One region of the Rossellomorea sp. KS-H15a genome, then DNA from elsewhere that is predicted to be linked to it. Evidence: riboswitches for the same ligand, from Rfam matches in the RefSeq annotation. Region 1 holds a riboswitch; the other holds the start of a gene.

Region 1 (4,216 bases):
CTGTTCGGATCAAATCTCTTTCCGAGTTTCTTTCCTTGATAATCAAGATAGCTTTCCACATTGTATTGCTCATTGGTCCTCTCCCGCTGGAAGCGCCTGTCAAACAACTCCTGTGTACGATAGGTCACCATCCCGACCATCCTGGCAATCTCAAGCCCTTTTAATATGGAACCGTGAGGATAGTGGCCATTTTGAAATTCGGGATCCCCTTCAATTGCTGTGATCCCGATATGATTGAAGGCGAGACCGTAATCATTTAAGGCCGGTGAAACGGCGAGGGCGAATACCTTGTTGATATATGTCGGATACAAGGCTCCCCATTCCAATGCCTGCATTCCACCCAGCGAGCCGCCGATCACCGCTTCGATCCTTTCGACGGAGAGCTGTTGGAGTGCTTCATATTGGGCATGGACCATGTCCCGTATGGTAATGTGCGGGAAGTCCGGACCGTATCGTTCTCCTGTTTCAGGATCCGTGGACGTCGGTCCCGTACTCCCTTCACATCCCCCTAACACATTGAAAGCAATCACATTGTATAGATCGGTATCAATGTAGGATCCTGGTCCGATCAGTCCATCCCACCAGCCCCGATCCTCACTCGTTCCCTTCACAATATGGGTTCCGGTTAGGGCATGGCAAACGAGGATGACAGGGCCTTCTTTATTGCCGGTCCGTTCATAGGCCAGATTTACATTGTGCAATGTGGTGCCTGACTCTAATGTGAGGGATGGGATGGTAATGGAGCTTACTTCGTATGAGTATGAATTCTCCATTCCTCCACCTCCTTTTTTTATGTTGTTCGGGGCGTTGGGGCACCCCGGTAATTCGGGTTCACGGTTCAGGTTCCTTTTAAGTGGACTGCGGGTAGCCCGTTCGCTGATATATTCGATATTTCGCTGATATATCCCAAATACCGCTGATAAAATCAGATTTTCTCTGATATCCCACTTTCATACACTTTGGCTGCCCCCTCACCAGCTTCTAATACCTGTTTTCACGTGAGATTTTCCAAAAAACTTCTTACTATTACACCCGGGACGTTTCCAACGCCACCTCAATCGCATGATCCAGATCCTCGATCAAATCCTTCGCAGATTCCAATCCTACGGAAAGTCTTACAAGGTCCTCGGTTACGCCTGTGGCCCGGATTTCCTCATCGTTCAATTGCTGATGCGTCGTGGACGCTGGATGGATGATCAATGACTTCGCATCCCCTACATTGGCAACATGGGACCAGAGGGAAATGTTGTCGACGACTTTACGTCCTGAATCCCTGCCCCCTTTGATTCCAAAGACGACGATGGAACCCGCTCCATTTTTCAAATATTTTTGAGCAAGAGCGTAGGACGGATGCTGCGGCAGACCCGGATAAGAAACCCAGGCAACTCCACTGTGCTGATCTAAGTGTTCTGCAATCTTCAAGGCATTCTCCGTGTGACGTTCGATTCGGAGATGGAGGGTTTCCAGTCCCTGCAATAGCAGAAATGCGTTCTGTGGACTTAAGCACGCCCCGAGATCCCGAAGCAGCTGCACCCTTAACTTTGTGATGAAAGCGGCCGCTCCTACATCCTGTGCGTAGCGAAGTCCATTATAGCTTCTGTCTTCTTCTGTGAATCCTGGGAACTTTTCATGATTCCAATCAAACTTCCCACCGTCGATGACCACTCCACCGATGGCCGTACCGTGGCCGCCGATCCACTTCGTTGCAGAGTGGATGACAATGTCCGCTCCCCACTCAATCGGCTTGCACACATATGGTGTGGCAAATGTGTTATCGATGATGAGTGGGATATGATGGTCATGGGCCACTTTCGCCACCGACTCGATGTCGAGGACATGGAGACTCGGGTTTCCGATCGTCTCTGCGAATACCGCTTTTGTTTTCTGCGTAATCGCCTTTCGGAAGTTCTCCGGATCAGTCGGATCGACGAAATGAACCTTGATTCCGTATTTCGGAAGAGTCGTAGAGAATAAATTGTACGTTCCACCGTACAGATTGGTGGCTGCCACGATCTCATCCCCTGCACCGGCTATATTCAAGATGGAAAGAGAAATGGCGGCCATCCCGGATGATACACCCAGGGCTCCGATTCCCCCTTCTAAAAGGGCGAGGCGCTTCTCGAGCACGTCAACGGTCGGGTTCATGATACGGGTGTAGATGTTCCCCGGTTCTTCAAGGGCGAATAGCTTTGCGGCGTGATCGCTGTTGTCGAACACGTAGGATGTCGTTTGGTAGATGGGTACCGCTCTTGAGCCTGTAGTTGGGTCCGGCTCCTGGCCGCCGTGAAGAAGCAGTGTGTCGAAATCGAATGATTTGGTCATTTGGAATTCCTCCTAGAGTTTTTTGGTTTTTGGATTGGTGTGGATGGTTGGTTGGTTGAGTTCAGCTGCTGAATTGGATGGTTTTTTCAGCAGTTGAATTTGTGAAGAATTTCAGCAGCTGATTTACAGGATGATTTCACCTGCTGATTTTTCATAGAATATCAGCTGCTGAATAGATCCAAACATACTCCTGCTGAACCCCCATGCAAAAGCCTAAGAAGCTAGAAGAGGATAAAATAAAAAACCCTCTTCCTAAGAAGAGGGTCTAATTGAATAGGGTCCTCCTCTTATCTTTCAGGCAGATCGCCTGCAGGAATTAGCACCTTTTCATGCGACGCGTAGTGCGTACATGAAGGTTGCCGGGTTTCATCGGGCCTAGTCCCTCCACCTCTCTGGATAAGAGCATTTAATTGTCAATGTGAAAATTCATGCGTTGAGATGAATTATAAAGGGTAACCAGCCTCAACGTCAAGACCATTTTCAGAATCTTTTTATTTTTTAACAGAAGCTGCAATCGCCTCGTTAAATTGAGAAACGATATCTTCCCCATCCTCGATACCTAACGATATGCGTACCACATGGGTGTTGATGCCTAATTTTTCCTGAGCTTCTTTCGGAAGGGCACGATGAGAGGTTCCAATTGGATAGGAAACCGTTGTTTCCACTCCTGCCAGGGACGGGATGATTTTGATCCATCCAAGGGACTTGAAGAATGTGCTGATATCGCAGCTGGCATCGAGTTCAATGGTGACAATTGCGCCATTTCCTTTTTCGGATAAATCAGTTGGGTAATAGACCCTCTTCACCTGCTCATTAGTGCGTAGTTCCTCTGCAAGGATTCCTGCGTTCTGAGCCTGGGTCCCGACGCGGAGTGCCAATGTTTTCGCCCCCCGGCATGTGAGCCAGGCTTCAAATGGACTTAAGTTGGAACCGATGTTGACGACCCTTTCCCTTGCTTTATTCACAAGCTCTTCTTTTCCGACTACGACTCCCGCTGTGATATCGCTATGCCCGCCAATATACTTCGTAGCGCTGTGAGCGACCAAATCGACCCCTTCAAGGAAGGGTTGACGCAGAAATGGTGTGGCGAATGTATTGTCGATCATCGTTTTCAGGTTGTGTTTTTCGGCAAGAGCTACCATTCTTGAAATATCCTCTACCCGCATAAACGGATTGGTCACCGTCTCACTGTAGAGAAGTTTTGTATCGGGAGTGAGGGCTCCTTCGATTTCTTCCTCACTCGTAAAATCAACGAAGGAGGTGGAAATGCCGAATGATTTCAGCTCTTCTTTCAGCATGTGGAAGGTACCTCCGTATAAATCCTCCGCTGCGATGATGTGATCCCCCGCCTGGACAACGGCAAGGATTCCCACGAGGATTGCCGACAAGCCGGAAGACGTGGCAACACCCGCAGGCGCTCCTTCAAGATCTGCTACCATCTTCCCAAGCTCATCCGTGTTGGGATTACCCGTTCTTGAATAAAGATAGGGAGACTTCCCCTCATAGAAACCCTCAAGCTCCTCCAGAGACGTAAAAGAAAAAGCTGACGTCTGGTAGATCGGTGTTGTCTTACTACGGATTTCCTCTGTTCCTTTCAGCTGACTATGTACGACCTTGGTGGTGAATTTCATTTCACATTCATCCTTCCTCAAGCTATGTATTTTTAAAAGTGTACCATATTCAGAAGATTGTGAGGAGTATGAGGTTCTGGATAAAGAAAAAGAACCCATCGCTTTAGGGCAACAGGTTCTCATCGTCAGACGTTTTCTAAACACCCGATCAGGCGATTTTCGATATCCAACGCCAATCGCTTCAATTCATCGTTATCTACCATTTCAATCAGCTTGCTTGGCTTTGCCATCCCGATCTTAGTCGTTCCCTTTTCGGTGTATAC
Region 2 (4,216 bases), 200 kb from region 1:
AAGGATATAGTCTTGATATGTTTCAATTTGCAGGTCGATTCCCTTATCTTCCAAAATCGGTTTCACTTTTTCAAGGATTTCCGCGTGGGGAACGTTTGACGCGCCTACCACTAATTCCTTCTCGTCACTGCTTCCGGATCCGGAATCACTCCCGCATGCTGCCAATCCAAAGATACTTGTTGCTGCTACTATTCCTGCTAACCATTTTTTCATCTGTTTTCTCTCCTCTTATCGTTTGTCTAATTTATTTGTGAAGTAGTCTCCAATGATTTGAATGGCGAATACAACGAGTAAAATCATGATGGTTGCGGCAAGGGTTACATCCTCCCTGCTCCGTTGAAAACCATCCAGGTAAGCGAGGTTTCCTAATCCCCCGGCCCCGATGACACCAGCCATTGCCGTATAACCCACCAGGGCGATGGCTGTTACCGTGATACCTGAAACCAAAGCCGGAAGAGATTCGGGAATAAGCACTTTCCATATGATCGTGCTAGTCTTCGCCCCCATCGCTTTCGCTGCTTCAATGACGCCTTTGTTCACTTCTCTTAATGCAATTTCCACCATGCGTGCGTAAAACGGTGCTGCTCCGATGATCAGGGCCGGAAGAGCCGCGTTCGCCCCGCGGATGGTATCCAATAAAAATTTGGTGAATGGAATCAGTAATACAATCAGGATAATGAACGGAATCGAGCGGAATACATTGACCACTGCACTGGTCACCGTATAAGTAAGCTTGTTTTCCCATAAATTTTCCTTGGATGTAAGAAATAAAAGGATCCCAAGAATCAGTCCTATTACGAAGGTAATCAGGACTGACATCCCCGTCATATAAAGGGTTTCAACAGTCGCTTCCCACATCTTCTCCCAGTCTACATTCGGAAATATATTTTCTATCATCTCCCGATCACCTCCACTTTGACCATCTGTTCCTCAGCGAAGGCAACGGCTGCAGAAATCGTCTCTTCGTTTCCATCAAGATGGACGAACAGCGTACCATAAGCCCCATTTTGCGTCTGGGAAATCTGTCCTTGAAGGATATTGACATCCAGGTCAAAACGTCGGATCAAGCTGGTAATGAGCGGTTGCTCAGTCGATTCACCAACGAAGGTGAATTTCAGTACTTTCCCTTCAGGATATTGTGCTAACAGGTGATCGATCGTTTCCCCTGTTTCTTCCACTTGTGATACTTCTTTCACAAATCGCTTCGTCACCTGCTCTTTAGGGTTTCTGAACACCTCAAGAACATCCCCGAGCTCTACCACCTTCCCTTGTTCCATGACTGCCACACGATGGCAGATTTTTTTGATCACGTGCATTTCATGGGTGATCAGGACGATGGTCAGACCTAAACGTTTATTAATATCCACCAATAAATCAAGGATGGAATCTGTTGTTTGCGGATCTAAAGCAGAGGTGGCTTCGTCACAGAGAAGGACGTCGGGATTATTTGCAAGGGATCTCGCAATCCCGACCCTCTGTTTCTGTCCACCGCTCAACTGGGATGGATAGGCGTCTCCTCTTCCATCTAATCCCACCAGCTCCAATAATTCATTGGCCCTTCGCACTCTCTCCTTCTTAGAAACACCGGCTATTTCTAATGGAAACTGGATATTTTCAAGTACCGTACGCGACCAAAGGAGATTGAAATGCTGAAAGATCATCCCTATTGACTGCCTCGCCTGCCGAAGATCTTTCCCTTTCACTTTGGAAACGATCTGTCCATTTACGTTCACGGTTCCATTTGTGGGAACTTCAAGTCCATTGAGCATCCGGATCAACGTACTTTTCCCTGCCCCACTATAGCCAATCACTCCAAAAATTTCCCCTTGGCCAATGTCGATGTTGACGCCATCAACGGCTGAAATCGGGCCAGATTTTGATTGATAGATTTTTTTCACATCTGATATGGTAATCATGCTGTCTCCACCTTCTTTCTGAGTAAAACGACCTTTTTAATAAGAATTACAGTTGCACATACCGGGCAATCCCCACAGCCTTTTCGTATACAATAAAAAATGCCTTCCTGCGATAAGCAGAAAGGCATAATCATATATAGGACTATCCTTTCTCTCATCTTTCAAAGCAAATGCTTTGAGTGAATTGGCACCATTTCAATTTTCATTGACGGTTGCCGGGCTTCATAGGGCACGTCCCTCCACCTCTCTAAATAAGAGTAAAGTATCGATTTATTAATTTTTTTGAATTGTTAAAGACTCTGAAAATTTGCTACAAGAGAGATTCTATCATCGAAAATAGAAATGTGTCAATTCTTTTTTCTTATGTTTTTTAAACTTGAACCGGTTCCTTCATCCTGGACCTTGTCAGCCAGAGGATGGATTCTACAAATAACAGCTGGCGGTATCCTCCCCTGACTTCCAGGATGCCGTTTTCAATCAGTTGAGACAATCGCTCTTCTCCTGTTAGTAGGGATAGCATGTCCTTCTCTTTTCCCTTAATATCAAAATGCGATTGCCTGCTACCATCACGCAATACAGCACAACCTCTGTTTGAAACGGAGATCGCATAACGCTCCTTTTCACATTGAAATTGAAGAACAAATGGGCTGTCCGGAAACAAGAGTCGTAAGTGATACCTTGAATGACACTGATCTACTAATTCCTCTAAATAGATTCGCATGAATACCCTCCCAGTGAAACTTCTATATAGTATCAATTCCACTTTTAGGTATTTTTTCCTTTTAGACATTCTCGACATGTTTTGAATGAGTTTATCTTATTTGTCGAACAGTAAGAAATTGGGTGATGACCAGTCAAAAAATGATGGGATTCGAAACATTTCCCAAGAAATATGTCCTCGTTTGTAGAAAGAAAATGACTACTTTCGTAAACTTTTTCTGTTTTTTATCAGCATCGTGCTGGTTGATTTCCGCTCCAGATGCTCGCTTTCCTCGGGGCGTGAGTTGAGCCTCCTCGTGCTTCGCCCTGCGGGGTCTCAACTTTCCCGCTATTCCCGAAGGAGTCGAGCATCTTCCGCTCCAATCAACACTAATAATGTACTTCTCAAATTAGTTCGTTTTAATAATCATTTATTCATATGTGTTGAGAGGGCAATTTCCTCCTATTTCTAAAGCTGGTGAAGAATAGAAGTGAAGACAAAATAAAAAGACCTTTCATAAAGGTCTCTTATCCCCACTAGATGTTTTGGATTTTGTTGATGGTTTCGTATAGGAATGGGACGGATTGAAAGGCATAGATTCTTTCCATTTCCTGTCCATCTTTAAATAAAAGAAGGCAGGGGACGCTTTCAATGGATTGTTCTTCGGCAAATTGGGGCAGATAGTTCAGGTTCGCCTTCACAAAATGAAATGACTGGGGGAGTTTCTCGACCACTTCCAACATTTTACCCGCGACCTGACACGTACCACACATCGGTGTATATAGATAAACGGCTTCCAACGCATGGGATCTGATCGATTCGTTTAATTCTTCTGTCTGGCTTACCTCCAACAAAACTAAATCATCCTTTTTCCAAGATATTCTTTATGCACATCGATATTGGCACCAATGAGAACGGAGGCAAGATGATATTCCGGGGCCGCGGCCACTTCCTTATACATCCGGTCTATATAAAGGTGTTCCGCCTCGGGGAATTCACGCTTGAATTGTTTACGTAACTTCTCCCCTGCATCATCCGCATCGACGAGGATGTATACATCCCTTTCAAACAGCTCATCGATGAGTTCGTCCATTTTGGTGATGCTTATCGTTCCATTTGTGCAAATAATTTCAATCGGTTCTTTGATTATGTCTCTTACTTTCCGCTTGTCTGTTGTACCTTCGACAATGATTACCTTTTCGTCAAGTTCCATCATGATCATCACCTTATCTTTCAGAAATAAGATTAGGATAGTATATTCAGATAACAAGAGATGATGTCCACTTTCTACTCATATTTTCTCATGTTTACAAAAAATAGTGCAAGTGGTTTGTTTCATTGCTTATAGAAATGGTGCCAGATCCATACACGAATCTGGCACCGCGGGTCACCTTTAACACCATCCACCTTCGTCGCAATCCGTGTACCTTGCATCATGGCCTTCGGTGGAAGTATAGTTCTGATAAATTTTATTTTCTTTTGCTTCGAAGTTCGGTTCCATTGTCAGTCCATCAAGGGGCAAGGACGTTTTACCGATTGGCTGACCGTCGAGGAATAATTCGACTTCACCATTTTTCAGCCTGCCTGTCACCCTGCTTGT

What was found. A riboswitch is a leader RNA that binds a small molecule or an ion and turns the genes downstream of it on or off. The one in region 1 is predicted to bind S-adenosylmethionine.
Region 2: it holds a riboswitch for S-adenosylmethionine, as region 1 does, so the genes downstream of both, M1J35_RS21780 (methionine ABC transporter ATP-binding protein) here and M1J35_RS00085 (homocysteine synthase) in region 1, are expected to answer to the same signal.

Annotation. Positions count from the first base shown of each region.
Region 1 is NZ_CP096886.1:17,936-22,151, forward strand. It holds gene M1J35_RS00080 (homoserine O-acetyltransferase MetX) at 1-773, opposite strand, end outside; gene M1J35_RS00085 (homocysteine synthase) at 1,027-2,322, opposite strand; SAM riboswitch class I at 2,607-2,725, opposite strand; gene M1J35_RS00090 (trans-sulfuration enzyme family protein) at 2,814-3,953, opposite strand; gene M1J35_RS00095 (DUF302 domain-containing protein) at 4,079-4,216, opposite strand, start outside.
Region 2 is NZ_CP096886.1:4,231,358-4,235,573, forward strand. It holds gene M1J35_RS21770 (MetQ/NlpA family ABC transporter substrate-binding protein) at 1-213, opposite strand, end outside; gene M1J35_RS21775 (methionine ABC transporter permease) at 229-897, opposite strand; gene M1J35_RS21780 (methionine ABC transporter ATP-binding protein) at 894-1,916, opposite strand; SAM riboswitch class I at 2,068-2,174, opposite strand; gene M1J35_RS21785 (SCP2 sterol-binding domain-containing protein) at 2,287-2,637, opposite strand; gene M1J35_RS21790 (thioredoxin family protein) at 3,153-3,470, opposite strand; gene M1J35_RS21795 (toprim domain-containing protein) at 3,473-3,832, opposite strand; gene M1J35_RS21800 (YusG family protein) at 4,010-4,216, opposite strand, start outside.